Regions from separate parts of the Aliiglaciecola sp. NS0011-25 genome, predicted to be linked through region 1. Evidence: riboswitches for the same ligand, from Rfam matches in the RefSeq annotation. Region 1 holds a riboswitch; the other holds the start of a gene.
The links. A riboswitch is a leader RNA that binds a small molecule or an ion and turns the genes downstream of it on or off. The one in region 1 is predicted to bind thiamine pyrophosphate.
Positions count from the first base shown of each region.

Region 2: linked by a shared signal. The riboswitch ahead of ABWV72_RS14950 (TonB-dependent receptor) and the one ahead of thiC (phosphomethylpyrimidine synthase ThiC) in region 1 are both predicted to bind thiamine pyrophosphate.

Region 1 covers NZ_BAABWR010000001.1:112,392-117,337, reverse strand. The annotation lists gene ABWV72_RS00550 (acetolactate synthase large subunit) at 1-1,101, shown strand, start outside; gene ABWV72_RS00545 (aldehyde dehydrogenase family protein) at 1,110-2,540, shown strand; partial or broken gene ABWV72_RS00540 (IS3 family transposase) at 2,580-2,744, opposite strand; TPP riboswitch at 2,953-3,075, shown strand; gene thiC (phosphomethylpyrimidine synthase ThiC) at 3,245-4,946, shown strand, end outside.
Region 2 covers NZ_BAABWR010000016.1:124,583-129,528, reverse strand. The annotation lists gene ABWV72_RS14955 (YkoF family thiamine/hydroxymethylpyrimidine-binding protein) at 1-168, opposite strand, end outside; gene ABWV72_RS14950 (TonB-dependent receptor) at 187-2,250, opposite strand; TPP riboswitch at 2,311-2,409, opposite strand; gene ABWV72_RS14945 (iron-containing alcohol dehydrogenase) at 2,724-3,872, shown strand; gene ABWV72_RS14940 (acyl-CoA thioesterase) at 3,954-4,370, opposite strand; gene ABWV72_RS14935 (tRNA(Met) cytidine acetyltransferase TmcA domain-containing protein) at 4,440-4,946, shown strand, end outside.

The DNA.
Region 1 (4,946 bases):
GCTGAAGATAAGTCGATTGACGGTGCGGTTAACATGATAGAGACAGCTAAGTCACCGGTTTTACTCATTGGTGCTGCTGCAAACCGTAAACTCACCGCTAAGATGCTCAAAGAGTTTGTTGAAAAAACCGGTATTCCTTACATCACCACACAGATGGGGAAAGGGGTTTTAGATGAAAGCGGTAAATTGTTCATGGGCAATACCGCATTATCCGATGGTGACTTTGTACACCGAGTGATTTCACGCGCTGATTTGATCATTAACGTCGGTCATGACGTGGTAGAGAAGCCGCCATTTTTCATGGGTAATGATGGCAAAAAAGTCATTCATATTAATTTCGCCTCCGCTGCGGTTGATCCTGTGTATTTCCCTCAATTGGAAGTGGTCGGTGATATTGCCAATAGCATTTGGCAAATTAAACAAAAAATTACGCCATCCAATAATTGGAAACTTGATTTTTATAGCGATGTTCATGATGCATACATTGCTCATCGTAAAGTGTCAGAAGATGATGACCGTTTCCCTATATTGCCGGAACGTTTTGTACGAGATATTCGTACCGCAATGCCAAAAGACGGCATAGTGACCCTCGATAACGGCGTATATAAAATTTGGTTTGCTAGGAACTATCCTGCTTATCTACCCAATACATTGTTGCTTGATAATGCTTTGGCAACAATGGGGGCAGGGCTGCCGTCAGCTATGGCGGCTAAGATTGTAAACCCCGATAAATCGGTTATTACCGTGTGTGGTGATGGTGGTTTCATGATGAATAGTCAAGAAATGGAAACCGCAGTGCGCCTTAAATTGCATATAGTGGTGATTATTTTACGTGACGATGCGTATGGAATGATCAAATGGAAACAAGCGCATATGGAGTTTGATAATTTTGGTTTGGATTACGGTAATCCCGATTTTGTTAAATACGCTCAAAGCTATGGTGCCAAAGGCTGGCGGATTGATTCAGCCGAAGAATTGTTACCAAGAGTACAGGCTTGTTTAGCTGAGCCAGCTGTACATCTAATTGATGTGCCTGTTGACTATTCTTTGAATGACCAAACATTAAATAAAACCATTCGCGAACTTAGCCAAAAACTATAGGAACAACCATGTTACAAAAAGCTTATCCTTATTATTTAGCGAATAAAGCCGTTTATGCCAATCAAGATTTAGTTGTAACTAACAAGTACACAGGCGAAGCTGCTACTACAGTGGCAATGGCCAAAGCTGATGTGATTGACCAAGCAATTGAAGCTGCAGATAAAAGCCAAGCTGCGTTAACGGTAATGAAGCCATACGAGCGTCAAGCGATATTAAATCACTGTATAAAACGTTTTGAAGAGCGCTTTGAAGAGCTGGCATATGCTTTGTGTATTGAAGCCGGTAAGCCAATTAAAGATGCTCGAGGCGAAGTGACGCGCTTAATTGATACTTTCCGTATTGCGGCTGAAGAATCCGTCAGAATCAGTGGCGAAGTGATGAATTTGGAAATTACCCCTCGCGCCAAAGGCTATCAGGGGATGTATAAAAAAGTTCCGATTGGTCCATGTTCATTTATTTCCCCGTTTAACTTTCCGTTGAATTTAGCGGCTCACAAAGTTGCTCCTGCATTGGCTGTTGGTTGTGCTTTTGTGTTGAAACCAGCAAGTCGCACGCCATTAGGTGCATTGATTATTGGCGAAATCTTGGCTGAAACTGATTTGCCAGAAGGTGCGTTTTCAATCTTGCCTTGTAGTCGTGACGGAGCTGATCTGTTTACAACCGATGACAGATTTAAGTTACTTAGTTTCACCGGTTCTCCTGATGTGGGTTGGGATCTTAAAGCTCGCGCAGGCAAGAAGCCGGTAATACTTGAACTAGGTGGTAACGCTGGTTGTATTGTTGATCATGATACTGATTTAGATGATGCCATTGAACGCATTGTATTTGGAGCTTATTACCAGTCTGGTCAAAGTTGTATTAGTGTGCAGCGAGTATTAGTGCATGAATCTATTTATGCTGATTTTAAAAAGCGTTACGTCGAAAAAGTCGCGAATTTGGTGCATGGCGATCCGCTAAGTGAAGATACATTTATCGGCCCTATGATTTCAGAATCTGAAGCAACTCGTCTTGATGACTGGATTGCCGAAGCCAAATCTAAAGGTGCTAGTGTATTATGTGGTGGCAAACGTGACGGAGCTATGCTGCAGGCAACTGTCTTAGAAAACGTACCAAGCGATGCCAGCATTAGCGCTGATGAAGCCTTTGGCCCAGTGTCAATTATCGCTCCTTTTAGTGATTATGACGATGCTCTAGAAGAAATTAACAATAGCCAATTTGGCCTGCAAGCGGGTGTTTTCACGCGAGATATCTATAAAGCGCATAAAGCATGGGATGTGTTAGATGTTGGTGGTGTCGTAATTGGTGATGTTCCAAGTTGGCGAGTAGACAACATGCCATATGGTGGTGTTAAAGAGTCTGGATTAGGTCGTGAAGGTATTCGCTTTGCTATTGAAGACATGACAGAGCTACGTTTGATGGTATTGAGAACGCCTCAATAATTGTATAATTAAGTGACTAGTCCTGAAATAGGTTGATTCTTATTTCATTTGAAACGCCCGGTGAATTTCATCGGGCGTTTTGTATTTAACGGCCAAGTGTCGTCGTCGACTATGCTATGTCTCAACAAGTTCAGCCAGCATAACCTTTGCTTGCTCGAGATTTTGTGGTTTGTAGAGTAATAATTCGCCTTTCCCATTTGGTCGACAACCGCCAATTTAAAACCGCGGAAATAGTCACCTCGAGTAGTCTTAACGGAAATTTCATTGCACTGTCCCAAACCAATTTGAAAAGTGTCAACAGTATTTAGGACGGCTCACACAGCGTAACCCTAACTTCGCCGTTGTTTTTGGGAGGGAAGTTTATTGCTCACTGGTTCTACTTGTTAAATCAAATGAATGTGTTTATATTACTGCACTCTTGTCGGAGTGCTAGCACGATTTAGTTGACTAAGTTGTGTGGGCTGAGACCGTTTATTCGGGATCCGTTGAACCTGATCGGGCTAGTACCCGCGAAGGAAACAAGCGTAACGCTGTAACCATTAAGGCGCTTTTATTGCGGCTTAATCTTACCGCTTATTTTGCCAATTGGGGAGCTATTCTAGGTTGTTAGACGCAATCTGCCCTTATTAAGATAATTGGCGCTTTTCAACACCAAACCTCTCCAGACAAGCAACTTCATTTTTTAACAATATGAGAGATTGCTAATGTCAAATCGTCGTCAAACTCGCGCTAATGCGAAACAATTTATAGATAACTTTACACCTTTTTCCTACCCCAATTCGAACAAAATACATTTATCAGGCAAGCAACACGATATTCGTGTGGGTATGCGCGCAATAACACAAACAGATACGATTTTAGGTGGTAGTAAAGAGGCCCCTATCACCCAACAAAATCCGGATATTCTGGTGTATGACTGCACAGGGCCCTATTCGGATCCTAAGGCTCAAATCAATTTACACCAAGGTTTAAACAAACTGCGTCGCGACTGGATCCTGCAACGGCAAGACGTTGAACAGTTAAAGCAAGTCAGCTCTGAGTTCAGTCAAGAGCGCATCGCCGACGATGGTTTCGAGCACTTGAGGTTCAACCGCTCAGTGAAACCATTAAAAGCCAAATTTGGCAAACGTGTAACTCAAATGCACTATGCCAAAGCGGGAATCATTACTCCAGAAATGGAATATATTGCAATCCGTGAAAATATGGCCAGAGAAGATGTAACAGACCCTGTTTTGCGTCAAAAAGCCCAAGGTAATGCCTTCGGTGCTCTAGTGGGACAACCTATCACCGCAGAATTTGTGCGCCAAGAAGTAGCACGAGGACGTGCCATTATCCCAGCCAATATTAACCATCCTGAATCCGAACCTATGATCATTGGACGTAATTTTTTAGTTAAAGTGAATGCCAATATTGGAAACTCTGCGGTTACTTCTTCCATCGAAGAAGAAGTTGAAAAATTAGTTTGGTCAACACGCTGGGGAGCTGACACAGTAATGGACTTATCCACGGGACGCTATATCCACGAAACCCGTGAATGGATTATTCGTAATTCCCCTGTCCCTATTGGCACAGTTCCTATTTACCAAGCGCTGGAAAAAGTAAATGGCGTGGCCGAAGACCTCACATGGGAAGTCTTCCGTGACACATTGATAGAACAGGCTGAGCAAGGAGTAGACTACTTTACTATCCACGCTGGGGTATTGCTGCGTTACGTACCAATGACCGCGAAGCGCTTGACGGGCATAGTGTCACGGGGCGGTTCGATTATGGCGAAATGGTGTTTATTCCATCACCAAGAAAGCTTTTTATATGAGCATTTTCAGGAAATCTGCGAAATATGCGCCGCCTATGATGTCTCTCTGTCATTAGGCGATGGTATGCGCCCTGGGTGTATCGCCGATGCTAACGATGAAGCACAATTTTCCGAGTTAGAAACCTTAGGCGAGTTAGTCAAAATAGCTTGGCAATATGACGTGCAAACCATAGTTGAAGGCCCAGGCCACATTCCAATGCAATTGATCAAAGAGAACATGGACAAACAATTGCAAATTTGTAGCGAAGCGCCTTTTTATACCCTTGGCCCGCAAACAACCGACATAGCTCCAGGCTACGATCACTTTACCTCTGGCATTGGCGCAGCGATGATAGGTTGGTATGGGGTAGCCATGTTGTGTTATGTCACTCCTAAAGAGCATTTAGGGTTACCCAATAAGGAAGATGTTAAACAGGGTTTGATTGCCTATAAAATTGCTGCTCATGCGGCTGATGTGGCCAAGGGCCACTTAGGCGCACAAATCCGCGACAATGCGCTATCGAAAGCTCGTTTCGAATTCCGTTGGGAAGACCAATACAACCTTGGTTTAGATCCCGATACTGCAAGACGTTATCACGACGAAAGCTTACCCC
Region 2 (4,946 bases), on a different contig from region 1:
ATTCAAGATGCCCATTAACTCAGTCATATCTCCGCGCACTATGGTGCTGGTATCACTCGTTGATGTCGTCAACTGCGAATAACTATTGAGTCGGTCAATAAAGTCTTGGATTGGTGCTAAGTATTTTTGGTTAAGTGGATATAACGATATTTCAACTACTGATTTCATAATTAGTGTCCAATTTGATTAATAACGTAAGCTTGCGGTAAGTCCGAATTGACGACCATCGCCAAGTTGCAGGTAAGGTTGAGGCGTCGCATATCCGTCTCGCGGATCATTACTAAAACCACCGAACCCTCTAACGTAATGTTCGCGGTCCAGTATGTTTTTACCCCATAGAGAAAACGTCCAATCCTGCCAATCTAAACGTAATTGCGCATTTACTAAAACCGTGAAAGGTGATTCCACATCGTGCCCATCGGAAAAACGATAGTTGTCTTTGCCATCCGCTTCTAAGCGCACACTTACAGTTTGAGATAAATACCCGACAGCAGCTAAGTTAAATGAATTTTTTGGCGCTTGGGCTTGCCATTGTTTATCAATATAGGTGCCGTCGGCCTGGGTATAACTTCCAAAATAAGCGTCTAGATAACCATAATTAGCAGTCAGGTTTAACAACTCGGATACTTGCCAATCAAGTTCTACTTCTAAACCTTTGTTGGTTCCCACATCTGCGTTGCCGATGATATCAATAAAACTCGGAATACCTTCTTCGCTGATTTGCACGTCATAGTCACTAACTTGGGTGTCTTCTCTATCCATGTAGAAAAGTGCAACTCGCATAAAGAGTTGATCGTCAAAGGCTTGTCCTTTAATGCCAACTTCGTAGTTCCAGTTGTACTCAGGAGAAAATAAACGACTTGCTTCGCTTACCCGTTGGTCAGGGTTGAATCCACCTGCTTTATACCCTCGCGAAACACTCGTATACACAGATGCTTGATTTATTGAATATTTAAGAACAACTTTACCACCTAGCATGGTATCCGTTTGCTGCTCGATATAACCGTCATTGTTGATATAATCCATCTCAAAACGATCCGCTCTAAGACCAACGCTTAAATTTAGATTTGACGTAAGCTGGGTGTCGGTTTGACCATATATCCCCAAATTTTGAGGTTCATATTGACTGGTGAAGTCTTGCTCTGCATAGGTATAATTTCTGCGCGTATTTTCATCAATATCACGAGCAAAAAAACCAATTAGCCACTGCGTGCTATCATCAAAAATCAATCCGTTGTCATTTGAAACAACTCTCAAATCAACACTGGTTAAATCCCTCTCACGATAATAGTAATCAGTCGAGCTGTATTCCCAAGGGTGAAAGCCCACATAAGTCCAGTCTTCATCATAGCCGTACACTGAATCTGATGTAGTGTGGTTCAATGAACCAATAAGTGTAGATTTTGCAAATTCAATCTTCGCTTTTATGCCAAAAGCATGGGTTTCTTGCGTATCAACACCAGGCTCATCTGAGCGAGTAACCCCATCATTATCAAGTGAAAACGCATCATAGCCATTATCAATATCAAAATACTGATAATTAAAATCTATGGTTGTGTTATCGGTTGCTAGAAACTTAAGCTTCAAACGCGCAGTCAACTCATCTAAGTTATCGGTATCATCTCTATCTAAAAATTGATTGTAGATAAAACCGTCACTTTTAAACTGGTTGATGGCAACACGATAGAAAAGTTTGTCAGTAATTTGATTACCGTAAGCTGCACCAATATTCCAAGTATTTTGCTGAGCAACAGTGGCAAGAAATTTTGTTTGTTGCTGCTCATTTGCCTCGGCGGTTTTGATTTTAATTGTTCCAGCCATACCCGCAGCGCCAAACTCAGTAGCCTGCGGTCCACGCAAAATTTCTACTTGTTCAACATCGAACAGGGTGCCGATGCCGGCAAATCCAGAAAAATCAAAATCATCTACTAACAATCCTACTGAGGGATTATTAGGTTCAGAATATTGACTACGTTCACCAATTCCACGTATTTGTATAAAACGTCCTCGGGAAGCGCCACTGCTAAAGTTAATATTGGCACCTACCCCTAAAATATCCTCAAGATGAAAGCCATTGCGTTGTTCAATCACCTCTTCAGATATCACACTGACACTGGCAGTGACGTTCTGAATATCGTTTTCTCTGAAGTCTGAGGTAACAGTAATCACTTCTAGATTTTCACTTGCTAACGCGTATGCAGGAATTGCACTTAATAAGGTTGTGTAAAGTAAAGGAAATTTTAATTTCATTTGGATCTCTTCTAATTAATGAAAAGATCCGGTATTTCGGCAGTAAATGGAGAGCTTTAAGAAGTTCTTGATGACCATTCCTACGCCGGTATTATCCGGATCAGGTATAAGGGTTTCCAATAAATTAGATCTCAGCAAAGAGCACCCCTTGGTGTAACAAGTTAGTGTTTAACTTGAACGGCGAGATGATAGCAAGGGCGTAATGGAATCGCCATGAATATATTGCTGTTTTTTGAAATTGGTATGGATTGCGCATGCAAAATTAATACTGTCGAAAGCTTCGGACTCCCCAATTAAAAACGCAAGTTAACTTATTGAATATTTTGAATTTGTAAAACTACGCTGCCAATAAGGCAAATTATAGAACTGATGAATGACGGTTAATTCATACATTCAACTTGAATTTCTCACTTAGTGGTTCAATATAGTTAATCGACACTTTTCAGCTTCTTTACATAATTTCGGATTTGAAAATGCAAAATTTTATCTACTACAATCCCACTAAAGTTGTTTTTGGAAAAGACAGTATTAGTAAATTATCCACTTTACTACCCAGTGCCAAAATCATGTTGATATACGGCGGTGGAAGTATCAAAAACAACGGTATCTATCAACAAGTTATTGAACAACTTGAGGGGCACGATTGGTGTGAATTTTCCGGGGTGGAGCCTAACCCCGAATTTGAAACATTGATGAAAGCCGTATCAATGGTGAAATCAGAAGACGTAGAATTTATTCTCGCAGTTGGAGGTGGCTCAGTCATCGACGGAGCTAAATTTGTCGCCGCAGCCACAGATTTCGAAGGCGATCCTTGGGACATTTTAGCTAAGGGTGCAAAAGTTAAAAGTGCTAAAAGTCTTGGCTGCATATTAACACTCCCAGCGACAGGTACTGAAACCAATACCAGCTCAGTGGTAACTCGTCGAGAATATAATCTTAAATTACCCTTCATGTCGGAACATGTTAGACCTCAATTCGCGGTACTAGACCCAGAAGTCACCTACTCTTTACCGGAACGCCAACTGGCAAATGGTGTGGTAGATGCATTTGTACATGTTATTGAGCAATATCTAACCTACCCCGTAAATGCGAGTGTTCAAGACCGATTTGCGGAATCGATCTTAAGCAACTTAATTGATATCGGGCCGCAGGTGCTCACGTCTAAAGATTATGAATTGCGTGCGAATCTAATGTGGAATGCGACACAAGCGTTAAGTGGACTGATTGGTGCTGGAGTACCTCAAGATTGGTCTACCCATATGATAGGGCATGAGTTAACAGCCCTTTATAATTTAGATCATGCCGTTACCCTTGCAATTATTTTACCCCGTGTAATGCAACATCAGCGTGAACACAAACGGGAAAAACTGCTTCAATATGCAGAGCGAGTTTGGGGATTAAGCCGCTATGATGAAGAAGGGGCAATCAATTTAGTTATTGAAAAAACTGAACAATTTTTCCGAGATATGGGAATCAAGACCACCCTATCTGAATATGACATTGATAGTGATGTAGCCGATAAGGTTGCTTCGAGACTCGAAAAAGCGGGCAAAACTAAAATAGGTGAAAGGCAAAACATTACGCCTGAAGATGTTAGAAAAATAGTTGCCGCAAGTTTATAGAATAAAAAATGCCGCTAACTTCAAAAACGTCAGCGGCATTTTTATCTCAAACAAATTGAGTTTGGATAACGTTACAAGAAGCTAATCACTTAAATTCAATGATCTTAATTCTTGCTGGGTTTGTTGTTCCAAATCTTTAATCGTTTTGCCATGAGGCACAGGCTCTCTGGTAGTTGGATCTAAACTGACAAATACAATATCATCCGCCACGCATATGGTTTTTTTGGTCACCTTATTGCGAACCATGCAGGTTATAGTTATCGAAGTACGCCCAACTTTTTTAGTCGCCAGACCAAATTCTACTACATCTCCTTTTAACGCTGGAGATTCAAATGTAATTTCACCAATATGCTTTGTTACCAACACATTCGTTTCTAACTGACAAATAGCATAGATAGCAGCTTCTTCATCAATCCATTCCAATGCTCGACCACCAAATAACGCGTCAGCATAATTTAAATCTCCTGGCATCACTAACCTTCGAGATAGAAAGCGCATTCGTATTCCTTAAATTTATCCAATACACTAGGGAGTTGAACTATATCAAGAATTCAACTAAAAAAGCATATGACATTAGAAGTATTAACTTGGCTTGAGAAACGCAGACGCAATATCGGTCACCGACAGTTGTTGGTTATATCCGGATCGCAGGAGTGGGTTAAAGAATCGATAACAAATATACTTACTGCACATGCTCCAACATCGAGAATTTGTGTCGGTGATATTGATTCTGTAAAAAATATTGAATCAAAGCAATATAGGAGCGTTTTAGGTCAAGAATTCGAATGGGTGGTATATGATGGCTTTGCTGATATTAGAGGCAATGCCCTACTCGCTTTGAGCGGCTGTGTGAGTAAAGGCGGCTTGATGATATTACTTTGCCCAGAACTAGATGCTTGGTCACAAAATGGCAATACGCAAAGTACAGTTCAAGGATTAGTGCCTAATACAAGCCGTCCTCACTCGCCATTTATAGAATGGTTAGTGGAGCATATTAAAACCTTCCCTGGCGTTTCAATCTGGCAACAACAACAATTGCAACTAACTCAAGCAGAAACAACCGAATTGAAAAAA